3 regions of the Arthrobacter sp. E44 genome follow, and region 3 is predicted to be linked to each of the others. Evidence: riboswitches for the same ligand, from Rfam matches in the RefSeq annotation. Region 3 holds a riboswitch; each other region holds the start of a gene.
The links. A riboswitch is a leader RNA that binds a small molecule or an ion and turns the genes downstream of it on or off. The one in region 3 is predicted to bind thiamine pyrophosphate.
Positions count from the first base shown of each region.

Region 1: it holds a riboswitch for thiamine pyrophosphate, as region 3 does, so the genes downstream of both, thiD (bifunctional hydroxymethylpyrimidine kinase/phosphomethylpyrimidine kinase) here and ACETK3_RS08225 (ECF transporter S component) in region 3, are expected to answer to the same signal.
Region 2: it holds a riboswitch for thiamine pyrophosphate, as region 3 does, so the genes downstream of both, thiO (glycine oxidase ThiO) here and ACETK3_RS08225 (ECF transporter S component) in region 3, are expected to answer to the same signal.

Region 1 covers NZ_JBHDJA010000012.1:55,679-65,294, forward strand. The annotation lists gene proB (glutamate 5-kinase) at 1-229, opposite strand, end outside; gene obgE (GTPase ObgE) at 219-1,808, opposite strand; gene rpmA (50S ribosomal protein L27) at 1,925-2,188, opposite strand; gene rplU (50S ribosomal protein L21) at 2,252-2,560, opposite strand; gene thiD (bifunctional hydroxymethylpyrimidine kinase/phosphomethylpyrimidine kinase) at 2,897-4,417, opposite strand; TPP riboswitch at 4,425-4,522, opposite strand; gene ACETK3_RS12355 (Rne/Rng family ribonuclease) at 4,698-8,174, opposite strand; gene ACETK3_RS12360 (vitamin K epoxide reductase family protein) at 8,613-9,281, shown strand; gene ndk (nucleoside-diphosphate kinase) at 9,387-9,616, opposite strand, start outside.
Region 2 covers NZ_JBHDJA010000001.1:138,721-148,336, forward strand. The annotation lists gene ACETK3_RS00630 (DEAD/DEAH box helicase) at 1-52, opposite strand, end outside; gene ACETK3_RS00635 (RNB domain-containing ribonuclease) at 346-1,827, opposite strand; gene thiE (thiamine phosphate synthase) at 1,867-2,616, opposite strand; TPP riboswitch at 2,644-2,763, shown strand; gene thiO (glycine oxidase ThiO) at 2,756-4,084, shown strand; gene thiS (sulfur carrier protein ThiS) at 4,081-4,317, shown strand; gene ACETK3_RS00655 (thiazole synthase) at 4,322-5,137, shown strand; gene ACETK3_RS00660 (hypothetical protein) at 5,205-5,507, opposite strand; gene ACETK3_RS00665 (DUF3107 domain-containing protein) at 5,531-5,755, opposite strand; gene ACETK3_RS00670 (TetR/AcrR family transcriptional regulator) at 5,817-6,482, opposite strand; gene moeB (molybdopterin-synthase adenylyltransferase MoeB) at 6,567-7,766, shown strand; gene ACETK3_RS00680 (glutamyl-tRNA reductase) at 7,850-9,184, opposite strand; gene hemE (uroporphyrinogen decarboxylase) at 9,343-9,616, shown strand, end outside.
Region 3 covers NZ_JBHDJA010000007.1:61,779-71,394, forward strand. The annotation lists gene ACETK3_RS08215 (glycosyltransferase family 2 protein) at 1-701, opposite strand, end outside; gene ACETK3_RS08220 (iron-containing redox enzyme family protein) at 698-1,753, opposite strand; TPP riboswitch at 2,034-2,174, shown strand; gene ACETK3_RS08225 (ECF transporter S component) at 2,241-2,864, shown strand; gene ACETK3_RS08230 (ABC transporter ATP-binding protein) at 2,864-4,411, shown strand; gene ACETK3_RS08235 (energy-coupling factor transporter transmembrane protein EcfT) at 4,408-5,208, shown strand; gene ACETK3_RS08240 (UDP-N-acetylglucosamine 1-carboxyvinyltransferase) at 5,338-6,861, shown strand; gene ACETK3_RS08245 (glutamate--cysteine ligase) at 6,930-8,156, shown strand; gene ACETK3_RS08250 (O-succinylhomoserine sulfhydrylase) at 8,267-9,475, opposite strand; gene ACETK3_RS08255 (rhodanese-like domain-containing protein) at 9,476-9,616, opposite strand, start outside.

The sequences.
Region 1 (9,616 bases), on a different contig from region 3:
CCAGTCCGGCGGCGATCGCGCCGGAGGACACCAGGATGATCTCGGCGCCGGCGTTGCGCTTGGCCGCCAGCGCGTCGGCCAGGGCCGTGAGCGACTCTTCCGAGATGCCGCCCTTGATGCTGGTCAGCGAGGATGACCCCACCTTCACCACGATGCGCCGGGCACCTGCCAGCGCACTTCGGTCCGCGGTGCGCTGGGCAGGGTCAGCCGTGGTGCTCTTAGAGGTCATCGTCCGCTTCCAGTCCGCTTTCCTTGAGGGGCTGGGCGGCGCGGCGGCCGCTGACGGATTCGGTCCAGATCCCGGCTTTCCGCTCCGCCTCAAGCTCGGCGCGGGCGGCAGCCTTGGCATCCCGGCGTTCCTGCTGCTCCTCGCGCTTCTGGGTGCGGGTGGGGCGGTCACCGATATCGGCGAACCGCGGATCAGTGCCGCGCGGTGAGGCCAGGAGTTCGGCACCCGCCATCATGGTGGGCTCCCAGTCGAAGACGACGCCGTCATCCCCGCCGATGACCACGGTGTCCCCCGGCTTGGCGCCCTGCTTGAACAGCTCGGTCTCCACGCCGAGCTTGGCCAGGCGGTCTGCGAGATAACCAATGGCTTCCTCGTTGGTGAAGTCGGTCTGCTTGACCCACCGCTCGGGCTTTTCGCCCAGGACGCGGAACAGCGGCTCCAGGTTCTTCTCCTCGCGACGGATCTTGAACCCTGCCTCATTCACGGCGCGGGGCCGCAACACGGCGGGCTGGACCTTGGGCGGGGCGGCGGCTACGGCGTCGCGGGCGGCCTGGACGATCTCGGCCATGGCGAAGCCGAGCTGGCGCAGTCCCTCGTGGCTGGTGGCGGACACTTCGAAGACGCGGTAGCCGCGCGATTCGAGTTCCGGGCGTACAAACTCTGCCATGTCCTTGCCGTCCGGCAGGTCCACCTTGTTCAGCGCAACCAGGCGGGGGCGGTGGTTCAGGGGAACCACTTCGCCGTCCTGGCCGGCATAGCTCATGTCGACGGCGTACTTCTCCAGCTCCCCCTCGATGATGGCGAGGTCGGAGAGCGGGTCCCGGTCCGATTCCAGGGTGCCGCAGTCCAGCACGTGCACCAGGGCAGCGCAGCGCTCAACGTGGCGCAGGAAGTTGTGGCCCAGGCCGCGTCCCTCACTGGCGCCTTCGATGAGGCCGGGGACATCGGCGATGGTGAAACGCACATCGCCTGCCTGCACCACGCCGAGGTTGGGAACCAGTGTGGTGAACGGGTAGTCGGCGATCTTGGGGCGGGCGGCGGACATCGCTGCGATGAGGCTGGACTTGCCCGCGGACGGGAAGCCCACCAGTGCAATGTCCGCGATGGACTTCAGCTCCAGCACGATGTCGCGGGAGTCACCCTCAAGGCCCAGCAGGGCGAAGCCAGGGGCGCGGCGCTTCTGGGAGGAGAGTGCTGCGTTGCCGAGCCCGCCCACGCCTCCGGCGGCCGCCACGTACTCGGCACCTTCACCTACGAGGTCGGCGAGCAGGGTGCCGTCCTTGGTCTTGACCACGGTACCGTCCGGCACGGGAAGCACCAGGGTCTCGCCGTTCTTACCGCCGCGCCAGTCACCCATGCCGGGACCGCCGTTGCTGGCATGCCGGTGGGGTGCGTGGTGGTAGTCGAGGAGTGTTGTGGTCTGGTGATCGACGCGAAGGATCACGTCACCGCCGTTGCCGCCGTTGCCGCCGTCGGGTCCACCCAGGGGCTTGAACTTCTCGCGGTGGACGGAGACGCATCCGTGGCCGCCCGATCCGCCGGATACGTGCAGGACTACCCGGTCTACAAAGCTGGCCACGTGGATCTCCTCAAATGCTGTTTACCTGGCGTCCGGAACGCCACATCGATTGTAATGCGGTTAAAAGAACAGTGGAGCGGACCCACAGGCCCGCTCCACCGCTTCAGAACTTGTTGTTACTCTGCAGCTGCAGCAGCAACGATGTTGACCACGCGACGACCGCGGCGGGTGCCGAATTCAACGGCGCCCGGGGTCAGTGCGAACAGGGTGTCGTCACCGCCACGGCCAACGCCGGCGCCCGGGTGGAAGTGGGTGCCACGCTGGCGGACGATGATCTCGCCTGCGGAAACTACCTGGCCGCCGAAGCGCTTGACGCCGAGGTACTGAGCGTTGGAATCGCGACCGTTGCGAGTGGAGCTCGCGCCCTTTTTATGTGCCATCTGAAATGCCTGCCTTTAAAATTCTGGGGAATCTGTTGGAAAACCTGAACAGTAACCGGTGGGTTACTTGATGCCGGTGATCTTGACCTTGGTCAGTTCCTGGCGGTGACCCTGGCGCTTCTTGTAGCCGGTCTTGTTCTTGTACTTCTGGATGACAATCTTAGGACCACGGAGGTCCTGGAGGATTTCAGCCGTAACAGTTACCTTGGCCAGGTCAGCGGCGGCGGAGGTGACTTTGTCACCGTCAACCAGGAGCAGTGCGGGCAGCTCGATGGTGCTGCCGGCTCCACCGGCGACGCGGTTCAGGGTAACGAAGTCTCCAACGGAAACCTTCTCTTGGCGGCCGCCTGCGCGGACAATCGCGTACACCACTTGGGAACTCACTTCTCTCGACGTTTATTACAAAATTTGCGTGCGGCACCCGGCTCGGAAATTGGCTGGGATCCCGCTGTGCCTCAACGCCGTGGATTCCCCGGGGAAATCCGTGAGCCGTCCCGGTGGAGCAGTCCGCTTGTTATACACAGCAGAATGCCCCAGGGTCATAACCCAAGTGTTGGCGTAAGCACCGAAGATCCAGAATACGCTAAATCCGTCCACGGCCGCAAATGAGGCTGGTTCCGGCGGCCCCGCTGTGGTAGTAACCACAAACCCGGCGGGCAGCACCGCAACCATGCCACTCCATCATAGCGGCGGCGCTGCCGGCAGCGGTCAGGAATGAAGTCTCGGCGCGTCGAAGAATTCCACTTCCAAGCGGCAGGACTGCTTGAACGCGGTGACCATCGCTGCTCTTTCATGGTCCGACGCTTTCCGCCCCGCCCCATCCACGATGGCGATGGCCCGGCGGGTGGCTTCGGCGAAGCCCTCGTCGGCGTAGGTGCGCAGCCACGCCGCGTAGGCGTGCCCTTCAGGCTCACAGCTGGAAAGGAACTGGGAGTGCAGCTTCCTGCCCACCTCGGCGTAGAGCCAGAAGCAGGGCAGGACGGCTGCCGCCAGGACTGCGTAGCTGCCCGACGCCGATGCTGCTGTGAGGTGGTCAACGTAGGCCTTGGTGACGGGGCCCAGGCCGCCCTGGACCGGCCGTGTGCTGAGCCAGGAGCGGTGGAGTTCCGTTTCCACTTCGAGGCAATTCTGGGCCGATCCTGCCCAGAACAATTGTTCGGCCTCCGAGGGGGCCAGGGCGCTGGTGCGGGCCAGAACGCGGGAGTACCCGTTGAGGTAAAGGGCGTCCTGGGCCAGGTAGTAGGCGAAGTCCTTCTCGGCCAGGTCTCCCGCGGCCAGGCCGCGGATGAAGTCAAGCGCGTAGATGTCGTCGAGGTCCTGTTGGGCTTCCGTCCATAGCCGGGCCGCGAAGCCGCCTTCCTGCAGTGCCGGCCGCAGATGGTGGAAGTGGTGCACTGGCCCGTTCCCCCGGCCCACTGACAGCTGGCCCGAGTTCTCGAGGGCGCCGGCCAGCCAGGGCTTGACGGTCCGCAGTGTTGCTTCCCAGTCGCCCAGGCGTGCCTGCACGGTTGCCATTGCGGAGGAAAGGGAGCATCCCGTGCCGTGGCTGTTGCGGGTGGCAATACGGGGTCCCGGGACTTCCACTATCTCCTCCCCGAGCAGGCCCGCGGTGTTGACCAGAGCGTCCGGACAGCGCTCCCCCGCCAGGTGCCCGCCCTTGACCAGGATTGTGGCCCCGGTGGCATCGGCCAGGCGCCTGCCCTGGGCCAGCGCCTCATCCCAGCTCTCCGCAGGGGCAGCGCCCATCAGCATGGCAAGCTCGGGCAGGTTGGGGGTGATGAGGTGGGCAAGGGGCAGCAGTTCCCGAAGTGCCGCTTCCGCCGATTCCTTCAGCAGCCGGTCGCCGCTGGTGGCAACCATCACCGGATCGAGAACCACGACGTCGGGACGCACCTTTTCGAGCCAGCCGCGCACAGTGCGGATCACTTCCCTGTCACCCAGCATGCCGATCTTGACGGCGTCGATGTTGATGTCGTCGCTGACGGCATCCAGCTGCTGGGCCAGGAAAGCGGCCGGAGGAACGTGCACGGCCTGCACGCCCTGGGTGTTCTGGGCTGTGAGGGCGGTGATGGCGGCCATGCCATAGCCGCCATGCGCGGCGATGCTCTTAAGGTCTGCCTGGATGCCCGCTCCGCCTGACGGGTCCGAGCCCGCGATGGAGAGGACGCGTGGAACGTCACGGCCTGCCGGCAACTCAATGGGTGCATCGAATGCAGCTGGCAGGGGCATGGAAAGGGTTGAAGACAAGAGACATCCCTTCGCCGGTACTAGCCGGACAGGTTCAACGGGTGTGGATCTCAGCCGGCCTTTTGCGCGGCACCCCGTGTCGGTTTCCAGCCTAGCCGCTGGGGCGTATTCCCAGGAAAGGTGACAGCACCTGCCGCAAAGGGGTGGGTGCCGCACGCAGGAGTCCCCGCCCTGGGACTGTTCCCCGTGTCATTCACCGGGGAACCGTCCACAAAGCGGGGACTCCTGAATGTGTCTTTGTTGCCTGTCCGGGGCTTCCGGCTTACAGCTCCGAAGCCGGGACGCCGACGCCGAGGATAATCGGTTCCGCTGCCGCCTTGCCCGGTTCGGCGGTGGCCTGTGCCTTATCCATTTCCGGGGCCTTGGCCGCGTGCGAATGGCCTCCGGCAGTCGACTGGACGTTTTCGTGGTGCTGGACGGCGGTCTCGTTGGCGGCACCCTGCGCACGGCTGGCACCCCGGTGGCGCCGCGGACGGCGCTGCCGGGACTGTTCCAGCGTGTGGTCCGAATAGTCCTTTTCGCCTGGAACTTCCACCGCGGTGCGGGCTTCCGCTCCCCCGGCTTCAGCCCCTGATTCCGGCGTGGCCGGTGCCGGTGCGGACGGTTCGGCTGCCTGCGGCACCTCCGCGGTCCTGGCCGGAGCGTCCTCCACGGACGACGCCGGCTGGCCCAGGTGGGCGAACGCTTCAGCGAGCCGGTCCAAGGTGAGAGCCGGCTTGGGCTGCTGCTCCTCCGCATGCTCCACGAACGGAAGCGGGACTTCCTCGCCACCGAATGTCAGGACAGCCGCCGGACGCGTGGGGGCGTCGGCGTCGTGTTTCTCCTCCGCCGGAGCCGGCGCAGGCGGGGCGGCGGGCACCTGCCGGGTTGCCGCCACCTCTTCGTCGTGCAGGTGGGCGGCGTGGGCAGCAGCGGCGATGTTGGCCAGGGCAAGGCGGGTTGCTTCTGCCTTGGCATGCCGCTCAGCGTCCGTAGGGTCCGGGTGGACGGTGTGGACCTGGACGGCAGGAGCCGGAGCGGCCTCGGGCTGCTGGCCGTTGCGTCCGCGCCGCCGCTTTCGTTCCGAACGTGCGCCCGGCTGGTTGTTGTCGGTCCGCTGGCTTTCGGTGCGGTGGGCTTCCGGCCGGGCTTCGGGCCGGTTGTCATTGCGCTGGACGTGGTGGTGCTCGGCGGCCACGACATTGGCCCGGCGGTGCTCCACGGGATCGTCGTGGGTCACCACGCCGCGGCCGGCGCAGGCCTCGCACTGCTCGCCGAAGACTTCCAGGAGCCCGGTGCCCATGCGCTTGCGGGTCATCTGGACCAGGCCGAGAGAGGTCACTTCGGCAACCTGGTGCTTGGTCCGGTCGCGGCCCAGGCATTCCACCAGGCGGCGCAGCACCAGGTCGCGGTTGGATTCGAGCACCATGTCGATGAAGTCGATCACGATAATGCCGCCGATGTCGCGCAGCCGCAGCTGGCGTACCACTTCCTCGGCAGCTTCGAGGTTGTTCTTGGTGACAGTTTCCTCGAGGTTGCCGCCGCTGCCGGTGAACTTGCCGGTGTTGACGTCCACCACGGTCATGGCCTCGGTGCGATCGATCACCAGGGAGCCGCCCGAGGGAAGGAAGACCTTCCGTTCGAGGGCCTTGTGGATCTGCTCGTCGATGCGCCAAGCGGAGAAGATGTCCTGGTCCTTGGTCCACTTCTCGAGACGGCCCACCAGGTCCGGGGCCACGTAGGTTACGTAGGCCTCGATGGTGTCCCAGGCTTCCTCGCCCGAGATGATGAGCTTGGAGAAGTCCTCGTTGAAGACGTCGCGGACCACCTTGATGGTCAGGTCCGGTTCGCCGTAGAGCAGTTCGGGGGCCAGGATCTTGGTGGAGGCCGACTGGCTTTCGATGCCTTCCCACTGGGCCCGCAGCCTGTTGATGTCGTGCGTGAGCTCTTCCTCGGAAGCGCCCTCGGCGGCAGTGCGGACAATGACGCCGGCGTGCTCGGGCAGGCGGTCTTTGAGGATGCGCTTGAGGCGGTTCCGTTCGACGTCGGGCAGCTTGCGGGAGATGCCGGTCATGGACCCGCCGGGTACGTACACCAGGTAGCGTCCGGGCAGCGAGATCTGGCTGGTGAGGCGGGCACCCTTGTGGCCCACGGGGTCCTTGGTGACCTGGACCAGGACGGTATCGCCGGACTTCAGCGCGTTTTCGATGCGGCGCTGCTTGCCCTCGAGGTTCACCGCTTCCCAGTTGACCTCGCCGGCGTACAGGACCGCGTTGCGGCCGCGCCCGATGTCCACGAACGCCGCTTCCATGGACGGCAGGACGTTCTGGACCTTGCCCAGGTACACGTTGCCGATCAACGAGTCCTGCTGGGTCTTGGATACGAAGTGCTCGGCCAGCACGCCGTCTTCGAGGACCGCGATCTGGATTCTGTCGTCGCGCTGGCGAACGATCATCTGCCGGTCAACGGACTCCCGGCGGGCCAGGAACTCGGCTTCGGTGATGACCGTGCGGCGGCGGCCCGTGTCGCGGGATTCACGGCGGCGCTGTTTCTTGGCCTCCAGGCGGGTGGAACCCTTGACGCTGGTGACGCGGTTGCTGGCGGGCGCCTCGGTCACAGCGCGCGGGGCGCGCACGCGCGTGACCGTGTTGGGGGGATCGTCGTCCCCGCCACCCGTAAGCTCAAGGTCCTGGTCCCCACGGCGGCGGCGACGGCGACGGCGGGAGGTCACGCCGTCCTCCACCGTCCCGGCCGTGTCCTCGTCGGCTTCGTCCTGGGCGTCGGCGTCAACGCTGCCGTCCTCGTTGTCCTCTTCAGCCCTGTCGCCGATCCGGCTGCGGCCCCTGCGGCCACGGCTGCGGCGCCGGCGGCGGCTGGAGGAATCGTCCGTGTCTTCGGTTTCTTCCTCCTCAGGCTCCTCGGCGACGGGCGCTGCGGGACGGACCACAGTGCTGAGGTCCGGTGCCTGGAAGAGCACGGAGGTGGGCGAAGCGGGTTCCAGGAACAGGGAAGCGAAGGGGCTTGCGGCGGCTTCAGGTTCTCCGCCGCTGGACGCAGCCGGGGTTTCCTGCGCCGGTTTGGCGGCTTCCGCGGCCGGCGCGGGCTCCTGGGCGGCGACAGGTTCCTGCGCCTGCTTGGCAGTTTCCGCGGTCGGCGCGGACTCCTGCACCGGCGCCTGCGCGGCGGCGGGCTCCTGCACTGCTTCCTGTACTGCGGCTTCAGGTGCTGCTGATCCCGCAACCACGGCTTCGGCTGCGGCAGGTGCCGGTTCGGCGCTGGCGGGGGAAGCAACCTTGCGGGTGGCTACCCGACGGCGGCGGACCGGTTTGCTTTCGACGTCTGCCGCTGGTTCGGCAACAGGTGCGGCGGCGGGACTGCCAGCGGCGGCAGCATCAACAACGGGGCCGGCAGCAACGGCAGCCGACGCCCCGGCGGAGGCGTCAACGCCGGCACCGTCGGCGGCGACACGCTCGTCAGCGGGGCCGGCTTCCTCCGCGAAGGTGGGCAGCGGTTCCGCAGCCTCCACCTTCTTCCGGGCGCGGGTGCGTCGGGCCGGAGCCTTGGGCGCCTTTTCCGCGTCATCAGCCTGTGTTGCGTCGACGTGGGGGGAAACCGCTGCTTCCGGAGCCGTGGCGACGGCTTCCGTCACGTCGTCCATCGCCTTGGGAGCTGCTTTGCGCCGGGCGCGTGGGGCCCTCTTCGGTGCCGCAGCATCCGCCGCGGCTTCTACGTTAACGGCCAGTTCCTGATCATTGTCCATATGTGGCAACACTCCTGCCCCTGACGTACCGCCACATCCGGCACCCATTGGGGCACATATTGTCAAAACCCGCAGGCGTTGACAGAAGTCAAGTGGATACTCCCAGGTTCGCACCGTCGTTGGGGTGCGGCAGCCCGTAGGAGCCGGTGGATGTTCTGAAAACCCGTTGTTCTGCGTGCCACAACCAGGTGCCGCCCAATGGAGTTGCGGGTGTGCCGGAAGAATCCGAAGCCTGCCCTGCTCATCATTGGCGGTCTTGGGAACAAACCACCGGACCGGAGTCCGAATGTGGATCGGCTTCCAGCCACGTTTATTCTCTCATACCCAAGCTGGATCGCCGCGGAGGCAGGGGCGGCTGTTCCCGTTACTGTGTAGTGGCACCAGCTGCCGGCGTTACAATCAGGCACAGGAGCACCGGACGAAAAGGACGCCAAACCCATGCCCAGCATCTCCCCAGTCAGCGCCCGTGAAGAGGATCGGAGCGCCGATCAACAAGCTACGCCGGCCGCTACCGTTCCGCCGATGGCCCGGAAGCGGCCTTTCGGCTGGCTGCTGGTCATCACCGGCGTCGTTGGCTGGCTTGCCTCCGGAACCCTGGTGCTGGAAAAGCTCGAAGTGCTCAAGGACCCCAGCCACACCACGGTGTGCGACGTGAATCCCTGGATCTCGTGCGGGCAGGTAATGCAGACGTGGCAAAGTTCCGTCTTCGGTTTCCCCAACATGTTTATCGGCATCGTGGCTTTCGCGATCACCACCACCGTGGGCATGGCCCTGCTTTCGGGAGCCACTTTTGCCCGCTGGTACTGGCTGGGACTGCAGGCAGGCGTCACGCTCGGCTTCGCGTTCGTGGTGTGGCTGTGGTCCCAGGCCCTGTACTCCATCCACATCCTGTGCCCGTTCTGCATGATCGTCTGGGCGGCCATGATCCCGCTCTTTGTGTGGACCACCATCAGGAACATCACCGCTGGCGTCATCCCCATGCCTTCAGGCGCAGCCCGCATCCTCGGTGATTCCGGCTGGATCATCACTGCGCTGCTGTACGTGGCCGTCATCGCCACCATCTTCTTCGCGTTCATCCAGGTCTTTGTGGGGACCTCGGGCTTCTAAGTCCGCTCCGCTCCCCCGCCAGGTGACAGATAAGGCCAATGTTCATGAAGAACATTGGCCTTATCTGTCAGTTCGCGGTCATCAGCCCCTGGGGCGGGCGAGCGGTTACTGGAACCAGATCTTGATCTCGCGCTCAGCGGAATCGGTGGAGTCGGAGCCGTGCACCAGGTTCTGCTGCACCTTCAAGCCCCAGTCCCGGCCGAAGTCGCCGCGGATGGTGCCCGGCGCCGCCGTCGTGGGGTCCGTGGTGCCGGCCAGCGAGCGGAAGCCTTCAATGACGCGGTGGCCTTCGAAGATGGCAGCCACCACGGGTCCGCTGAGCATGAACTCCACCA
Region 2 (9,616 bases), on a different contig from region 3:
TTTCCGTGCCGGACTCATCGCTGAGGAGCTGGTGGGTATGCAATTCACTCACAGGGGAGTTTCCTTATTCATTTGGGCAATGGCGCTGCCTGCTCAACGGGCCGGCCAAGGCTGGCCGCTCCGGAGCACGCTCAGGCGCGCAAGCGATTCCAGTGGAAGCCGATCGCGGGCTATCTAAATGCTGGCACTGGTGACCAACGGGTAAATCTCAAGATCGCGTAGGGGCGGGCTTGTTGGTTTCAAATCGAGGAAATCAACGACCGGGCATCCAGTTCTACCCTTCAAGTCTAGCCGCATGGGCGTGGAACCACGGTTTCCTCCCGCCCGGGGCGTTCCGCTGGCCCTTTAGGAGACGAGTTCGAAGTGGATCTCCCGCGTGGTGATGTCTGAGGACACCAGCCGGACCCGGACCTTGGTGCCGGACTCCAGCTCGCCGGCGCAGCGCGCCGTCACTGCGGGTTCGGCAATCTGGATGATCCCGGAGCTGCCGTTGCCGTTCTTGCCGTTTTTCCCGTTGCCGTTAGTGTTCCCGTTCTGCGGCTTGGACCCGGAGATCACGATCGCGTCGAACTCCTGCCCGATGTGGTTCAGCAGCAGGGCCGCCTCCACAGTATCCAGGGCCAGGCGTTCCATCCGTGACGCCAGTTGGTCCGAGCCTGCCATGATGCCCGGCAGCAGCGGCAGGGCCTCCCGCGCCCAGCCGGGAACATCGCCGCCGTTGCTCAGGGCCTCGCAGATGACCAGCACGAAGCGGTCCACTAACCGGCGCAGCGGCGCGGTGGTGTGGGCATAGGCAGCGCCGATGGCGGACTGGATCCCATCCTCGGGGACGGTCCCGTCGAAGGCGGTGTAGGAGGCTCCGCGGAACAGCATGCCTGCCGAATGCATGATGGCCAGCTGCCGCGGATCGGTGGGGTCCAGGGACCGCAGATACTCGCCATAGCTGACTTCGCCGTCCCATGGCCTGCCCAGCACCTCGGTCTGCAGGCGAAAATGCTTCAGCGACCGTTCGTCCGGGGCCGGCATGGTGCGCAGGATGCCCACCTTGCCCTCCAGCATGAGCTGCGCCGCCGCCATCCCGGTCATCAGCGAAATCTGCGCGTTCCAGTCCTCCACCGGAAGCTGTGGAACAGCGTCAATCCGGTAGCCGCCGTCGGGCAGCTGGACAATCTCCTGCTCAGGCATGTTCAGGCTTGCACCTTCACGCGCCCGTTCCAGTGCCACCCGCTTCAGGCCCACCTCACGGAGCAGCTGGAGCACGGGCGGGGCGGTCCCGGCGTCGAGGGCTGCCTGGGCGCCCCGGTAGCTGAGCTTGTCGCGGCTGCGGACCCTCGCGCGACGGACGCTGACCGTCAGTACGGTTGCTTCGCCGTCGAGCGTGAAATCCCAGACGAAGGCCGAACACTCCTGGCCGGGCAGCAGGCTCCCGGCCCCTTCGCTGATGACCTCCGGGTGCAGTGGGATCCGGCCGTCAGGAGCGTAGAACGTCTGTCCGCGCCGCCGCGTCTCCGCGTCCAGGGGGCCTCCCGGCGCAACGAAGGCTGGAACATCGGCGATCGCGTACATCACGCGGTAGCCGTCCCCGTCCAATTCAATAAACACTGCCTGGTCCAGGTCCGTGGAGGATGCCGGGTCGATGGTGACAAACTCGACGGCGGTCAGGTCGTAGGACGGCAGCTGCAGCGCCGCAACGGCAGCCAGGGCGTCTTCCACGGCTTCTGCGGGATACGGGCCCGGAAGCTCAAGCTCCGTCCGCAGCAGGCCCAACGCCTCTTCCAAGGCGTTCTTATGGTCGTGGACGTTGGGAGCCAGCCGATGATGTGACACAAAATTCAGCGTAGCCCCAAGTTCCGCGATTAAGCAGGCTCAGGAACCGGCAGCGTCCAGCGCGTCGAGGAGGGAGGCAGCAGCTGCGGCGGGATCAGGGGCTTCGGTGATGGCCCGGACCACCACGATCCTGCGCGCACCCGCCTCCGCCACCTGGCGGACGTTGCCGTGGTCGATGCCGCCGATGGCAAACCAGGGCACCGGGTCCGCAGCCTGCCGTGACGCCTCGGCCGCGTACTTGACCAGTTCGGGACCGACGGCGGCCCTGCCGGGTTTGGTGGGCGTAGCCCAGACAGGGCCCACGCAGAAGTAGTCCAGCCCGGACGGTGCGGCAGTTGCGGCAAGGGCGGCATCCACCTGCTCGGGCGTATGGCTGGAGAGTCCGATGGCGGCGTTGCCGTCGACCAGCGTGCGTGCGGCCGCCAGCGGCAGGTCCTTCTGGCCGATATGGAACACCGGGGCCCCGGAAAGCACGGCGATGTCGGCGCGGTCGTTGACCGCCCACAGCTTGCCGCGCCGCACCGCCACTTCCTTCAGCACAGCCAAAAGGTCCAGTTCCTCGGCTGCCTCGATGGTCTTGTCACGCAGCTGAATGATGTCCACGCCGCCGGCAAAGGCCGCGTCCACGAACTCCGCAAAATCGCCGCGGTCCCGCCGTGCATCGGTGCAGAGATACAGGCGGGCAGCCTTAAGGGCCTCGCTGTCGCGGGCGTTGACAACCTCGGCATTGGCAACTCCGCCGGCCGGAGCGTGGGAACCTGCGGGAAGGGAAGGGGTGGTCGCATTCATGCCTGCAAGCCTAATTCCTCTAAACTGGGGAGGTACTGCGGGAGCCCGCGGCAGCTGTCACAAAGCGCCGGGCTGAGAGGGCGTCAGAGCCGACCGCTTGACCTGATCCGGTTAATGCCGGCGTAGGGAAGGAACCCAGATGCGTACCCCCGGCACCACCCAGCCCTCGTCCGTTGATGCGTCCATTCCCCCCACCCTTCGTGCCGACGTCGCCGTCATTGGCGGGGGAGTGGTGGGACACGGTATCGCCTGGGAACTGCAGCGTTCCGGACGCTCCGTCGTCCTCATTGACGACGCGCCAGGTTCCGGCGCGAGCTGGGCTGCCGCCGGCATGCTGGCCCCCGTGAGCGAACTGCACTACCAGGAGGAGGACCTCCTGGAACTCATGCTGGAGGCATCGTCACGGTGGCCGGCATTCGCGGCCGCCGTCGCCGATGCATCGGGCACGGATTCCGGATACCTCACGACGCCGACACTCGCCGTGGGCGCCGACGCCGCCGACCGCCGCGCCCTGATGGACCTGCGCACAGTTCAACAGGCGAGCGGGCTGTCCGTGGAACCCCTGACCGTCCGGGAGGCCCGCAAACGCGAACCCCTCCTCAGCCCCGCCATCGCCTGCGCCCTCGATACCCCGGGGGACCACCAGGTGGATCCCCGCCGGCTGGTGGCGGCCCTGCGGCTGGCACTGGCCGGCGGCGCCCGCGAAACGCACCACCTCGCCGTGGCAGGGGCAGTGGACGGTTACGCAGTGCCGGAGCGGGCAAGCGGGCTGTTGTGGGAGGACGGCATCGTTACGGGGGTTCGGCTCGCCGGTGGCGGCACCGTCCTGGCAGCGGAAACCGTGGTGGCCAACGGGCTGCAGGCGGGGGCGCTCGCGGACCTCCCCCATGGCCTCGAGCTGCCCCTGCGTCCCGTCCACGGGGACATCCTCCGGCTTGCAGTGCCCGGCCCCCTCCAGCCCCTGGTGACCGCAACGGTGCGGGGACTGGTGCACGGAGTTCCGGTGTACATCGTTCCGCGCCGGGACGGGACCGTGGTGATCGGAGCCACCCAGCGCGAGGACGCCCTGTCCGACGCCGTCAGTGCCGGCGGCGTCTACCAGCTGCTGCGCGATGCCCAGGCGCTGGTGCCCGCCGTCGCCGAGCTCGAACTTCTGGAATGCACGGCCCGGGCCCGCCCGGGAACCCCGGACAATGCGCCGCTGCTGGGAAGGGTGCCGGTGGACCTGGCCTTAAGAAGCGAAGGATCCGCAACGGAAGCCGGTTACGTTCCGGGGCTCATCATCGCCACCGGTTTTTTCCGGCACGGCGTCCTGCTCACACCCGCTGCAGCAGCCATCTGCACGGATCTGCTCGACGGAAAAGCCGACCCCCGCTGGGTCCCCTTCCGCCCGGGCCGGTTCTCCGGCCCGGGAACGGCCACCCACGGCCTCCACGACAATGGCACCCACACCAAGGAAACAGCGTGAACATCACCCTCAACGGAAACCCGCACACGGTGGCCGACGGCGCCTCCATCACCACACTCGTCAGCCAGGTCACCGGACGCCCGCTGGCTGACAACGGGCAGGCGACGGACGGCGGGAAGCTGGGCGTCGCCGTCGCCCATAACGCCCAGGTGGTGCCGCGCAGCCAATGGTTCGCCACGGCGCTCGCCGAGGGCGACGACATCGAACTCGTTACAGCAGTACAGGGAGGCTGACGCCATGACCGAAACCAGCACCATCAACCCCGCCGGGAACACCGGTGCCGGCGACGCCCTGGTGATTGACGGCGTCGCCCTGAAATCCCGCCTCATCATGGGCACCGGCGGAGCGCCCAGCCTGGACGGCCTGGGCGCAGCACTCCTGGCCTCCGGCACCGCCCTGACCACCGTGGCCATGCGGCGTTACTCACCCGCCGAAACCGGCTCGCTGTTCCAGCTGCTGGTGGACCACGGGATCCGGGTGTTGCCCAACACCGCCGGCTGCTTCACCGCCAGGGATGCTGTGCTCACAGCGGAACTTGCGCGGGAGGCCCTGGAAACGGACTGGGTGAAGCTCGAGGTCATCGCCGACGAGCAGACCCTCCTGCCGGACGCCGTGGAGCTCGTGGAAGCCACGGAGCAGCTGGTGAACCGAGGCTTCAAGGTGTTCGCCTACACCAACGATGATCCCGTACTTGCGCTGCGGCTCGAAAACCTCGGCGCCGCCGCCGTGATGCCCCTGGGCGCCCCTATCGGCACCGGCCTGGGGATCCTGAACCCGCACAACATCGAGCTCATCGTTTCGCGTGCGTCGGTTCCGGTGGTCCTGGATGCAGGCATCGGTACGGCGTCGGACGCCGCCCTTGCCATGGAGCTGGGCTGTGACGCCGTACTGCTGGCCACTGCCGTGACGCGGGCGCAGAACCCCGCCCTTATGGGCGAGGCGTTCAAACACGCCGTGATCGCCGGCAGGATGGCCCGGGCGGCCGGGCGCATCCCCCGCAGGGAGCATGCCCTCGCCTCGTCGGCAATGGAGGGCCGGGCGGAGTTCCTCTGACCGCGGACCTTAAACAGCTGTGGCCACCACCCGGACGGGTGGCGGCCACAGGCCGTTTACGGATGCCTTAGCGCCGCAGGATGGCGGTCAGCCGCTCCATATCGTGGCGTGTGCGGGTGCGGCCAAGATAGACCACAGCACCGATGGCGGCAGCAATGCCAAGGACCATGGGCAGGACCCAGGGGAGCCAGGTCAGGCCGGGCAGGTAGCCGAAACCGGCCGCCATGAGGATGATCCATGCCAGCGCCGCGACAGCCACGGCGACCCCCGCCGGCAGCACCGCGCCGTACTTGGCATGGCGCTTGTCATTGGCCCAGACAATGACACCGCCGGCGGCTGCAACCAGCACCACGATGGTCAACGAAAGCATGGATGCTCCCTTTCAGGCGCAGGCTAGAACTGGCCGAAGCCCACGCGGCGGACCTCTTCTGCCCCGATTTCCACGTACGCCAGGGCATTGCCCGGAACGATGATCAGGCGTCCCTTGTCATCCTTGAGGCGCAGCTCATTGCCTTCGCTGATGGCCTCGCCGACAACCTTGGCCACCGTCTCGGCATCCTGGGTCGATTCCAGTACGATTTCGCGGCCAACGTTCTGAACGCCGATCTTAATTTCCAAGGGGGCCTCCCAGCCTGTGAAGTTCTCGTACTTCTCTACGAGGTGTTGTCTTATTTGTAGTCTAGGACTCTTTGGGGAAGCGAGAGATTCCGCGCCAAGCTAAACGGTAGATGAGGTCGCTGGCCACATCGAGGTCCAGGTTGCCGTCGGTTTCCAGCCAGTACCGGGCACTGACCTGCGCCATTCCGGCCAGGCCGCGCCCCAGCAGTTCCGCCTCGAGATGGGGGAGCTTGGTGTCTTCCGCGATGACCCTTGCAATGGCGTCGGCGAAGGTGCGGTTGAAGGTTTCCAGCCGGGAGCTGACGTCGGGGTCGTTGATCAGGTCCGATTCGAAGACCAGCCGGTGGGCCTGGTCGTCGCTGGCGATGAAGTGGAAGTACGCACGCATGACGGCCTGGACGCGTTCGTCATTGTCCGTGGTGGAGTTCAGTGCCCCCAGCATCAGTTCGGTCAGGGACGCCAGGTGGCTTTCCAGCAGGGCGAGGTACAGGTCGCGCTTGGAAGGGAAGTGCTGGTACAGCACCGGTTTGCTCACATGGGCGGTTTCCGCGATCTCGTCCATGGCAGCGCCGTGGTAACCGTTGGCAACGAACACTTCCTGGGCCGCAGCAAGGAGCTGGGCACGGCGCTCATCCCGGGGCAGCCGGGCGGACCGTTGGCCTGCGGGGCGGGAGGGAGTTTGCGGTTCGGCTGCGGGCGGGCGGTCGGCCCGTGCTTCAGGGACCACAGTTATCCTTCTTTCCATTGCAGTTACCTTCACTTTACTGCGGGGTAATATGACCTGGCGGTATCCCGGGGCATACATTGAAGTATGGCTTCGTCTTTCACCGCAAATGTTTCAACTATTTCCCTCGATCCACTGGTGGAACCGGCTGCGGACCTGACTCCTGACGAGGTGGAACGGTATTCCCGGCACCTGATCATTCCCGAGATTGGTGCCCTGGGGCAGCGGAGGCTCAAGAACGCCAAGGTGCTGGTGATCGGCGCCGGCGGCCTGGGCGCCCCGGCACTGCTGTACCTTGCCGCAGCGGGTGTGGGCACCATTGGAATCATTGACGACGACGTGGTGGACCTGAGCAACCTGCAGCGCCAGGTGATCCATGGTGTGAGCGACGTCGGACGGCCCAAAATCGAATCGGCGCGGGATACCATTGCGGAGCTGAACCCGCTGGTGGACGTCCGGCTGCACAACGTGCGCCTGGACTCGTCCAACGCCCTAGGGCTGTTCAGCGGCTACGACCTCATCCTCGACGGTGCCGACAACTTCGCCACGCGCTACCTGGTCAATGACGCCGCCGCCATCCTGGGCAAGCCCTACGTGTGGGGTTCCATCTTCCGATTCGACGGCCAAGTCAGCGTCTTCTGGGAAAAGCACGGCCCCACGTACCGCGACCTGTATCCGGAGGCGCCGCCGGCGGGCTCCGTCCCTTCCTGCGGTGAGGGAGGTGTGTTCGGCATGCTGTGCGCTGCCGTGGGATCGCTGATGGTGACCGAAGCCGTAAAGCTGATTACCGGCGTCGGACGTTCCCTGCTTGGACGCGTGGCACTGTTCGACGCCTTGGGCGGCAGCTGGCGCGAGATCCGCGTGGCCAAGGACCCCGCCGCGGAACCCATCACCGAACTTACGGACTACGAGGCGTTCTGCGGCATTGCCCCGGCAGCGCAGGCCGATATCGAACACACCGTCACTGCCACCCAGTTGGCCACCATGCTGGCGTCCCGGAAGGCCGGGCTCAAAGACTTCGAGCTGGTGGACGTCCGGGAATCGGGAGAGTACGACATTGTCCGGATCGATGGTGCCAGGCTCATCCCGCAGGGACGCATCCTGGCCGGTGAGGCCTGGGACGAACTTCCGCAGGACCGGGACATCGTGTTCCACTGCAAGGCCGGGACCCGGTCCGCCAACGTGCTGGCGGCGGCACGGCAGGCCGGCTACCAGCGGGTCAGCCATCTCGACGGCGGGATCCTGGCCTGGGTGCGCGACGTGGAACCCGAAAAGCCCGTCTACTGACCGGCATGCTCTATCAGATATGGCTCCCAAACCGGTGGTTTGGGAGCCATATCTGATAGAGCAACTTGGGTCTTGAAGGGACCTCAGGCGGTTTCGCGGCCCTTGTGGTCCACCGGGCACTCGGCCTGGGCCAGTGCAGCGGAAGCGGCGGGGGAGGCGGCGGGCTGTTCGACCGTGATGCCGTACAGCGCCTCCAGCGCAGCCACGTAGTCGTCCTGCTGGCCGTTGGCGGCGAGTTCGCGGGCGCGGACCGTGGGAACGTGCAGCAACTGCTTGACCATGCGGCGGAGGGCGAACTCCACTTCTTCGGCGGCGGCGGTGCAGCCGTGCCGGGCCCGGACCTTTTCCATCTCCGCGTCCAGCACGTTCATCGTGTGGCGCCGAAGGGCAACGATGGCCGAGTCGACAGAGCGTGCTTCGCGTTCCTGCTCAAAGGCCTTGGCCGCACCTTTCACGATGCCGCTGGCCTGGGCGAGTGATTCCGCCTGTTCCTGCGGTGCCGCGAGCCGCACCGACTCAAGGGTGAGCAGTTCAACGCCCTCCAGCTCGCCGACGGCGGGGTCGAAGTCATGGGTGAGGGCCAGGTCGATGGCGATCAGGGGCTGCGCGGAGTCGGCGCGTACCTGGGCCAGGTCATCAGCCTCAACGCGGGTGTCCGAGCCGCTGCAGCCGATCATGACGTCGGCAGCAGCCACGGCGGGACGCAGGGAGTCCGCGTCCAGGGCCACGCCGCCGCGCGAGGCCACGAACCCTTCGGCCCGGCCGGATGAGGAGAAGACGGAGATGTCCGTGCAGCCGCGCTCGCGCAGCAGTGCCATGGTGGCGCCGGCGTAGGCGCCGGTCCCGAAGAGCACCACCTTCTTGGTGGACCAGTCGGGGCTTTCGGAAAGATCGGTGGCCAGGTCCAGCGCCACGGAGACGATGGAAAGCCCGCGGGAACCAAGGGCGGTCTGCGCGCCCACGTCCTTGGCGGTCTTCGAGGCCGCCTGGAACAGCCGGACCAGGCCGGCGCTGGCGGTGCCGTCGTGCTGGGCGTTGATCAGCGCCCGCCGCACCTGGCCGGCGATTTCACGTTCACCCACGACGGCGGAGTCCAGTCCCGCGCTGACGGCGAACAGGTGCTGGGTGACTTCCGGTCCGGTACGGGTGCTGAAGGACCGCGAAACGAGGGGTTCGGCCAGGCCGCTGGCCTCGCTGATCCGGGATACGAGGGCCGCCCGGGCCGCTTCGACGTCGTTGGGGTTGGGGGCTTCGCCGTAGATTTCGTAGCGGTTGCAGGTGGCAAGGACCACCGCCCCGGCCACGGCAGGGGATTCGGTCAGCGCGGATGCGGCAATCCCGGAGGAACCGTTGCTCAACTGAGCAACGGTTTCGAGATCGATGTCGGCGTGTGTAGCCACCAATGAGAAAAGAACCACAGCAGACCAATCATAGCTTTTTCGTTGTCCGGTAGAACAACCTCCGGAAAGGATAGTCGCCACACTCTGCAGTGATTCGCGCCACCTTGCCGAAGTGGGCCCGGACAGCGACAGGTTGTCGTTATCTTTTGCTGCTCTTTTTGGGCACAATCAAAAGCATGACTCCTAGCCCCGCCGTCTCAGCTGCCGGCGCCCTCGCCGCAGACCATCCATTGATGGACGGCCGCACCGCCGACTCCCCGCTGATCACGGCGTACCGCGGGGGCAAGCCGTCCCGCCGTCCCGTGTGGTTCATGCGCCAGGCTGGCCGGTCGCTGCCGGAATACCTGAAGGTACGCGAGGGCATCGCGATGCTGGACTCCTGCCTCCGCCCTGAACTGGCATCCGAGATCACGCTCCAGCCCGTGCGCCGCCACGACGTGGATGCCGGTA
Region 3 (9,616 bases):
GCCTGGCGCACCCGCTGGCGCAGGAAATGCCGCACGGTGGGCGGCCTGCGGGCCACGAACAGGTCCGCAAGTGTCCGCTCGCTCCCCCCTGCGGCCTTGATGGTCCTAATGAGTTCGAGGTTTTCGAACAGGACGCCGGCATAGCCGCCGGTGGCCAGCAGCGCGTCGCGGCGCACCCCCAGCGTTCCCGGGTAGTCGGCCGACCAGGCCCGGTTAAGCAGGGTCCGGGCCGTGTCCCAGCGGGCGTGCCATGGGAGGGGGGTGAAGTAGTTCTGCGGGCGCACCACGTGGGCGGACTCCAGGTGATGGACGACGGCGGCGAGGGCCTCGCGCGTATAGCGGACGTCGTCGTCCGCGATGACAAGGAACGGCGCACCCGGGGTGCGCACGCCGGTCATGACGCCTGCCACCTTGCCGTTACTGGCCTGCCCGTGAAGGGCAATGCTGTCCGGCGGGGTGTCCGGCCGGATGTGGCGGACCGCTGCGGGAAACGTGGCACGGTGCCGGTCGAAGAGGTCGGGGTCTGAGCCGTCCACCACGGTGACCGGAATCCAGCCCACCAGTTGGCGGAGGTAACCGGCCAACTCTGCCAGGCCCGAGTCCTCCGTCCAGCGCAGGGGAAGGATGTACTCCGCGTCGGAGACCAAACGGGGACGCCCTTCCCTTGCCCCGGGAGCGACTGCCGCGGGCGCGGCTGTCACGCTGCCGCCGGTACAGCCGCCCGGAGCGAGGTCTGCCCGGCTTCCCAGGACGACATCAGGTGGGCGGTAAGGCGGCTGTCGATGGCCATGACCGCCGTCGCCCCGAACAGGACATCGGCAAGCAGTTGCGGTTCGGCTTCCACCAGGCCGCCGGCGAGGTCCCGTCCCGCAATCTGTTCGTGCACGGCGTCGGCCTCCACGTGCTCGTCAAAGTAGTGCGTGATGTCAGGCCCGAAGCCGTGCCGGCGGAATCCGTTGCCGTAGAAGCGGTTGGGCTGCGAGGAGGTCATTTCGTAGATGGCGAGGTGCCCGGTGATGGCACCGCGGAGCCGGCGGTTCAGGCCGCAGAGCGACATGAGGTTGACGGAAGCCAGGGAGATTGCCGGGACTGTGTCCACGTAGGCGCCGTAGCTGTCATCCAGGCCCAGGCCTCGCATGGTCCGGGCGAACAGCGCGCTGTGCATCCGCTCAGGCCGGCCGCCGCCGTATTCGTCCGCCTGGATTTCCACCAGGGCCGCCTTCGGCCTGCCGCTGAGCCGCGGAATGGCCCAGGTGTGCGGGTCGGCTTCCTTCAGCTGGTACATGGATTTGTGGACCAGGAACTCCTTGAGCTGGTCCAGGGTGGCTTTCCGGGCCACGTAGCGGGACAGGCTGGGGCCGGTGTCCGTGGCGGCCAGGCCGAAGAGGACGTCGGCAACTGCGTCACTGGTCATGGCAATTCCGTCGGGCAGTTCGAAGTTTCCTGCCGCCTCCTTGGCGGCAGCGCGCAGTGCCGCTTCGAAGGGTTCCTCGATCAGCCGCCGGACCCTGATCAGCGCAGGCTCCCACTCCCAGCTGTCTGAAACGCCGTCCAGCCCGGAGTAATGGAGTTCGTAAAGGCAGAATAGTGCGAGTTGGATGTCCTCGTCGGCAATGATGTCGCCGGTTCCGGCCAGCTGCCGCACCACCAGGGAGTACAGCCCATCCAGGCCCGGCCCCGCGGCGTCCGGAGCCTGCGCCAGGACTTTGAACAGTGCGCTGCTGACGGGGCCTCTGGTTTCCGGGATTCTCATGGTGCTCCTTGGTCTGCCGCGCTGCTGACGGGAACGAACGCGGGGCCGACCATGGTGAGTCCCATGTGCCCGTACTCCTCGAAACCCGGGAGACAACATAGTAAGCATGATTACTAATAAAAGCTAAGCGCGCTTGTTTCCATGCCTGGCGCCACCACGCACGGCCGGTCACATCCTGTCCGGTTGGCGCCCGCAGCCCTCAATCCAGCGCCGTTCGGTGTAAACTGGACCACGCCCGGATGGGCAAATCAAAAGCCTTACCCAAACCAAAAAGCAACACTAAAAACGACAGGGGAGCGCCGCCGTCGGGCATCCTGGCAGAAGCCGGGCACCGCAGGTGGGCGCTGAGAGTGCGGACCGCCGCAGACCCTCGAACCTGATCCGGTTAGTACCGGCGCAAGGGAGTCGAGTTCTCAAAGTGTCGCGGCTGCACGGCAACGGGCCGTCAGCCGGTCCACTTTCCCCTCCTGTTCCCCAGGAGGATCACATGAGCACTGCAGCAATCAAGAAGACCACCAGCAGGTCCTGGCGCGTCGTGGACATCGTGGTGGCCGCGCTGGTGGCCATCGCCGGCGGCGTCATCTTCTGGGCATGGGACCAGGGCGCGGCAGCACTGTCCGCCCCCATGAACGCGGCCTACCCGCCGCTCACCGGTCTGCTGGCCGGCGGATGGATGATTCCGGGCGTGCTGGGCATGCTCATCATCCGCAAGCCGGGCGCGGCGCTGTTCTGCGAGACCGTGGCCGCCACCGGAGAGCTGCTCATGGGCTCGCAGTACGGCGCCTCGGTCCTGTTCTCGGGGTTAATCCAGGGCCTGGGTGCGGAGATCATCTTCATCATCTTCGCCTACCGCAAGTTCAACCTGCCCGTCTCCCTGCTGGCAGGCGCCGCGGCCGGCTTCTTCTGCGGCCTGAATGACTCGTTCGCGCCGTGGGGCTGGAACATCGCCTACTCAGGTGCGGACAAGTTCGCCTACATCGTCCTCACCACCATCTCCGGCGCCGTCCTGGCCGGCGGCCTGTCCTGGCTCGCCACCCGCGGCCTGGCCCGCACCGGCGTACTGAGCTCCTTCGCGTCCCGCAGGGCTGCCACGGAGCCAGTCTTCTCCTGATGGCACCCTCCCAGGGCGCAGCCGGCGCCGTCCGCCCCGCCGCGGTCACTGCCCGCGGCTGGGGCTGGCGGCATGCCGGCAGGGCCAGGCCCGCCGTCCATGCCCTTGACCTGGACATCAGCCCCGGCGAGCGGGTGCTGCTGCTGGGCCCCTCGGGCGCCGGAAAGTCGACGCTCCTGCATGCGCTGGCCGGCGTACTGGGAGACATTGACGACGACGGCGAGGCGGGCGACGCCGACGAGTCGGGTTCGCTGCTGGTTGACGGCGCCGTGCCCCGCTCCCAGCGCGGCCGCGCCGGCTTGATGCAGCAGGACCCGGAGACGCAGGTGGTCCTGTCGCGGGTGGGGGACGACGTCGCGTTCGGAGCCGAGAACCTTGCCGTGCCGCGTGACGCCATCTGGGCGCGCGTGCACGAGGCGCTTGCCGACGTCGGACTGTCCCACCTCCCGCTGGACCACCCGACGTCGGCCCTGTCCGGCGGGCAAAAGCAGCGCCTGGCGCTGGCGGGGATCCTGGCCATGCGCCCGGGGCTAATCCTGCTGGATGAGCCCACCGCCAACCTGGACCCGGACGGGGTGCTGGAAGTCCGCGACGCCGTGGCGCGCTGCCTGGACAAGACCGGGGCCACCCTGGTGGTGGTGGAGCACCGGGTGTCGGTGTGGAAGGACCTGGTGGACCGGATCGTGGTCCTGCAGCCGGGCTCCGCCTCCGAGCCCGCCGTGCTCTTGGACGGGCCGCCGGACCGGGTACTCAGTGAGGCGCGCACCATGCTCGCCGCGGCGGGGGTGTGGGTTCCCGGCTACGTCCCGGCCACCCGTGCCCGGGCTGCGGTGCAGGCGCCGGGAACGGGGAATCTCCTGCTGGCGGCCGAACAGCTGGGTGTTTCCCGCGAACGACCCAGCCGCAAGGGCTTCCGCAGGATCCCGCCCGTCCCCGTCCAGGAAGGCGTGGCCGCGCAGGTCCGCGCCGGGCAGGCCCTGGCCATCACCGGTCCCAACGGCGCCGGCAAGTCGACCTTCGCGCTGACCCTTGCCGGCCTCCTGGAGCCGGTCTCCGGAAAAGTCTCCGCCACCCTGGACCTCAGCCGGGGTGCGGGCATCGACCCGTTCCGGTGGAAGGCCGAGCAATTGATTTCCCGCGTAGGGACGGTGTTCCAGGAGCCTGAGCACCAGTTCGTGACCGGCAAAGTGCTGGATGAGCTGCGCTTTGGCCCCCGGCACCTGGGCCATGGTGAGGACCGGGTTGACGAGCTGCTGGAGCGGCTGCGGCTCACCCAGCTGGTGGATGCGAACCCGTACACGCTCTCCGGCGGTGAAAAGCGGCGGCTGTCCGTGGCCACCGTCCTTGCCGCCAGCCCCCGGGTCCTGGTCCTTGACGAGCCCACCTTCGGGCAGGATGCCAACACCTGGGCCGAATTGGCCTCGTTCCTGTCCGAGCTGCTTGATGCCGGAACGGCGGTGGTTTCGGTGACCCATGATGCCGAATTCACTGAGGCGCTGGGCGGCGAGGAGCTGCGGATGTTGGCTGCGGAAACGGTGGCGCCATGAGGCAGCAACTCACCCTCAGCGGCAACCGGGCCGTGCTCACCCGCGCCAACCCGCTCAGCAAATTCGCGGCGGTCCTGCTCATCACCGCCGTCCTTGCCCTGTCCATCGACTGGGTCTCGGCATCCGTGGCGTTGGTCTTCGAGCTTCTGCTCTTTCCCCTGGCCGGGCTCACCCTGTCCCTGCTGTGGCAGCGGGGCTGGCCGCTGATCCTCGCGGCCGCCATAGGCGGTTGGAGCACGTCCATCCTGGCGCCGGACAGCGGCAGGATCCTGCTCGACGCCGGCATCTGGACCATGAGCGAAGGTTCCCTTCAGCTGGGGATCGGCTTCCTCCTGCGCGGCTTTGCCATCGCCCTTCCGGCGGTGCTCCTGATGAGCTGCACTGATCCCACGGACCTTGCCGATGCGCTGGCGCAGAAAGCGCGCCTGCCGCACCGGTTTGTCCTGGGAACCCTCGCCGCAATGCGGCTGGTGGGGCTCATGGCCGAGGAGTGGCAGACCATCGGCATGGCACGGCGTGCCCGCGGCGTGGGTTCACGCGGCAGCCTGGGCCAGCGGGTGAAGGCTACGCTGGGGCAAAGCTTCGGGCTCCTGGTGCAGGCCATTCGGCGCGCGTCGAGGCTGGCCGTCACCATGGAAGCGCGGGGCTTTGGCGGTGCCACGCGAACCTGGGCGCGGGAATCAACCTTCAGCCTGCTGGATCTCGGAGTGGTGGCCGGCGGCGTCGTGGTGGCCGGGCTTGCGCTTTTTGCGGCTGTTACCGCCGGTACCTGGAACATGGTGTGGTTGGGAAGCTAAGTCCCGGGCTTAGGTGCTATGTAGGCTTCCCTATCGCACTTGATGGGTACAGCCTTTCCGTATCCCCCCAATGGGCCCTTGGGTAGGTGCTCGGCAGGCTGGATAACTCATTTATGATATATTCGGCGTATGACGCAAGAGACCGCTGAACACGTTGCCGCCATGCTGAGGGACGCCCGGAGCGAGAAGGGGTGGACCCAGGGCCAGTTGGCTGCCGAACTCGGCACCAGCCAGAGCGCCGTGGCCCGGATGGAACAGGGCAAGCAGAACCTGAGCCTAAAAATGATCCAGCGCCTGGAAAACATCTTCGACCGCAGCATCGTCAACGTGGGCAAGCCGCAGATGACCCACCTGCGGGTAGAGGGCGGCCGCACCCTGTCCGGCGCCGTGGACGTGAACAGCAGCAAGAACGCCGGCGTCGCCCTTCTGTGCGCCAGCCTGATCAACCGCGGCACCACCGTGCTCCGCCGGCTGGCCCGCATCGAGGAAGTTAACCGCATTGTCGAGGTGCTCACCAGCATCGGCGTGGAATGCACCTGGCTTAACGACACGGACCTGCGCCTCCGCCGTCCTGCCGTCCTGGACCTCGAAGCGATGGACGTGGACGCGGCACGCAGGACCCGCAGCGTCATCATGCTGCTCGGCCCCATGCTGGATGAATCGCGGGAGTACCGGCTGCCCTACGCCGGCGGCTGCGACCTTGGCACCCGCACGGTGGAGCCCCACATGCAGGCACTGCGCGAGTTCGGCCTCTCGGTGGAAGCCACGGCCGGTTTCTACACCGTCCAGGCACCTCCTGCCGACACCCGCGACCGTTCCTTCGTCCTCACCGAGCGCGGCGACACCGTCACCGAGAATGCGATCATGGCGGCGGCGCACCGGCCGGGAACAACCGTGATCCGCAATGCCAGCCCCAACTACATGGTCCAGGACCTCTGCTTCTACCTGCAGATGCTGGGCGTCACCATTGAGGGCGTGGGCACCACCACCCTGAAGATCACCGGCCAGCCCGAGATCGACGCCGAGATCGAATACTTCCCCTCCGAAGACCCCATCGAAGCCATGAGCCTCATCACGGCCGGCATCGTCACCAACTCCGAGGTCACGGTGCGCCGCGTTCCCATCGAGTTCATGGAAATCGAGCTGGCCACCCTGGGCCAAATGGGCCAGAAGCTTGAGATTTCGGGCGAGTACATGGCCCGCAACGGCCGAACCCGCCTGGTGGACGTCACCACCAAACCCTCCGAGCTGCGCGCCCCCGAGGACAAGATCCACCCCATGCCCTTCCCCGGGCTGAACATCGACAACCTGCCGTTCTTCGCCGTCATCGCCGCGAACGCCCATGGCCAGACCATGATCCACGACTGGGTCTACGAAAACCGGGCAATCTACCTCACCGAGCTGAACCGGCTCGGCGCCCAGGTACAGCTCCTGGACCCGCACCGGATCTACGTCAACGGGCCCACCAAGTGGCGTGCCGCCGAGGTTGGCTGCCCGCCAGCACTCCGCCCGGCGGCCTGCCTGCTGCTGGCGATGCTGGCAGCACGCGGCGTCTCCGAACTGCGGAACATCTACGTGATCGAGCGCGGATACGAAGACCTGGCGGAGCGTTTGAACACCATCGGTGCCAAGGTGGAGTACTTCCAGGACTAGGCATTCACGGTTCGTCATGAACCGCGTGTGACAGTTCCAATATCCCTGCGCTGCCGCAAAATGTTCGTATGCGTACGTTCGGCGTAGAGGAAGAACTCCTGATCGTTGATCCGGAGTCCGGGGAACCGCTTGCGCTGGCTGACGCCCTCCTTGCCGGCCACCGCGTTGCGGCGGACGATCTTCCCGTGGAACCGGACACGCATCACGCCGGGAACCACGGGGATTACGACGACGAGATGGGCCTGAGTGCCGAGCTGAAGCTTGAGCAGATCGAGACCCAGACCCGGCCATGCGTGGATTACGGCAGCCTCCTGGAACAGATCCGCGCCGGCCGTGCCCTGGCGGACCAGGCGGCCCGGAAACACGGTGCCAGGGTGGCGGCCCTTGCCACCTCGCCGGTGGCATCCCCCAGCCATACCACCCCGGATCCGCGCTACGCCAGGATGCTGGAACGCTTCGGCCTCACTGCACAGGAGCAGCTGACCTGCGGCTTCCACGTCCACACCTACATCGAATCGCCGGAGGAAGGCGTGGCGGTCCTGGACCGCACCCGGGACAAGCTGGCGGTCCTGACGGCGCTGAGCGCCAATTCACCCTTCTGGAACGGGGTGCCCACCGGGTTTGAAAGCTACCGGACCCAGGCCTGGAACCGGTGGCCGACGGCTGGGCCGGCAGGTATCTACGGCACCTACCCCGCCTACCGGAGGGTGGTGACGCGGCTGCTGGATACCGGGGTCATGTTGGACGAGGGGATGCTGTACTTTGATGCCCGCCTGTCCCGCAACCACCCCACCGTTGAGGTGAGGGTGGCGGATGTATGCCTGCGGGCCGAGGACGCAGCCCTTATTGCCGTGCTGGTCCGGGCGCTGGTGGAATCTGCCAGCAGGGAGTGGCGGGATGACGTTGATCCCACACCCGTTCCCACAGTTCTTTTGCGAATGGCCTCCTGGCAGGCCAGCAGCGAGGGGCTCAGCGGCGAGCTCCTGGATTTTGGCAACTTCCGTCCGGCCCCCGCCGCGGATGTGGCCCGTGCGCTGGTGGATTACCTGGCCCCTGTCCTGCAGGAGCAAGGCGAGCTGGCTTTGGCCCGGCAGGGTGTGGAGGAGATCATCGCCCGCGGAACAGGGGCCGCCGAACAACGCCGCGCCCGGGACAAAGCCCTTGCCGGTCCGCCGCCTGAGGATATGGGTTTTGGCGCCGTGGTGCGCCAGGCCGTGCAGGTGACCATGCGCGGAGCGCTGGATCTCGGAGACGTGGAGGACACGCCGGAGCTGCTGCGGGTCCGCCAGGCCTGACCCGCCGCGGCGCGCAGTTTCCTCTTCGACGCGGTGCTTCCTTCCCGCGGCCCACATTCGGGCCGCGCCAGGGAATATGCGCCGCGGGAACACCGCAGCGCGTCGAAAAATTAGATCTGCTTGAGCGCCTGCTCCAGGTCGCGGATGAGGTCGTCCGCATCCTCCAGTCCCACGGAGAGGCGGACCACGCCGTCGCTCAGGCCAATGGCCGCTCGTCCTTCCGGGCCCATGGCGCGGTGCGTGGTGGTGGCGGGATGCGTGATCAGCGACTTGGAATCGCCCAGGTTGTTGGAGATGTCGATTATCCGCAGCCCGTCCAGCAGGGCGAAGGCGGCTTCCTTGCCGGAGCGTCCGCCTGACGGGGCAAGCTCCAGGGTCAGGACGGTGCCGCCTGCGCTCATCTGCTTCGCCGCCAGCCCGTACTGCGGGTGCGATTTCAGCAGCGGATACTTCACCCAGCTCACGGCGGGCTGCTCCTCCAGCCACTCGGCAAGCCGGAGGGCCGTGGCGGAGGAGTGGTTGACGCGCAGCCCCATGGTTTCCAGGCCCTTGGTCAGGACCCAGGCGTTGAACGGGGACAGGGCGGGGCCGGTGTGGCGCATCAGCTGCTTTACGGGGCCGTCAATGAACTCCTTGGTGCCCAGGATGGCACCGCCCATCACCCGGCCCTGCCCATCGATGTGCTTGGTGCCGGAGTAGACGATGACGTCCGCGCCCAGGTCACCGCAGCGCTGCAGCAGGGGAGTGGCAAAGACGTTGTCCGCCACCACGGTGGCCCCGGCGGCGTGCGCCAGGTCGCTGACCGCGGCGATGTCCACGATTTCCTGCATGGGATTGGATGGGGATTCGAAGAAGACAGCCGTGGTGGGCTTGGAGAGCGCTTCGCGCCACTGGTCCAGGTCCGGGCCGTCCACGAACACGGTCTCCACGCCCCACCGGGGCAGGATCTCGTTCAGGACCACGAAGCAGGAACCGAACAGCGAGCGGGCGGCCACTACACGGTCGCCGGCTGCCAGCAGGGCGCCCAGGGCGGTGAACACCGCGGACATGCCCGACGCCGTCGCGAAGCACGCTTCGGTGCCTTCGAGCAGCCGGAGCCGTTCCTGGAACGTGGCCACGGACGGGTTGCCGTAGCGGGAGTAGACAAAGCGCTCGTCTTCGCCGGTGAAGGCGCGTTCAGCAGCGGCTGCGGATTCGTAGACGAAGCCGGAGTTGAGGAAGATGGCCTCCGACGTTTCCTGGAAGTTGCTGCGGTCCAGCCCGCCGCGGACGGCCTGGGTGTCGGGGTTCCAGCCGGGGGCGTCGTGGTTGAAGCTCACTTAGTTCTTTCCGAGGTTGGTGGGCAGGCCGCGGTTTTTCCAGCCATTGACGGTCCGTTCGCCGAAGCGGTCGGGATCGCCCTCGAAGCCCTCGAGGACGCTGTAGGCGGTGAAACCCGCCTGGGTGGCGGCGGTGGCAGC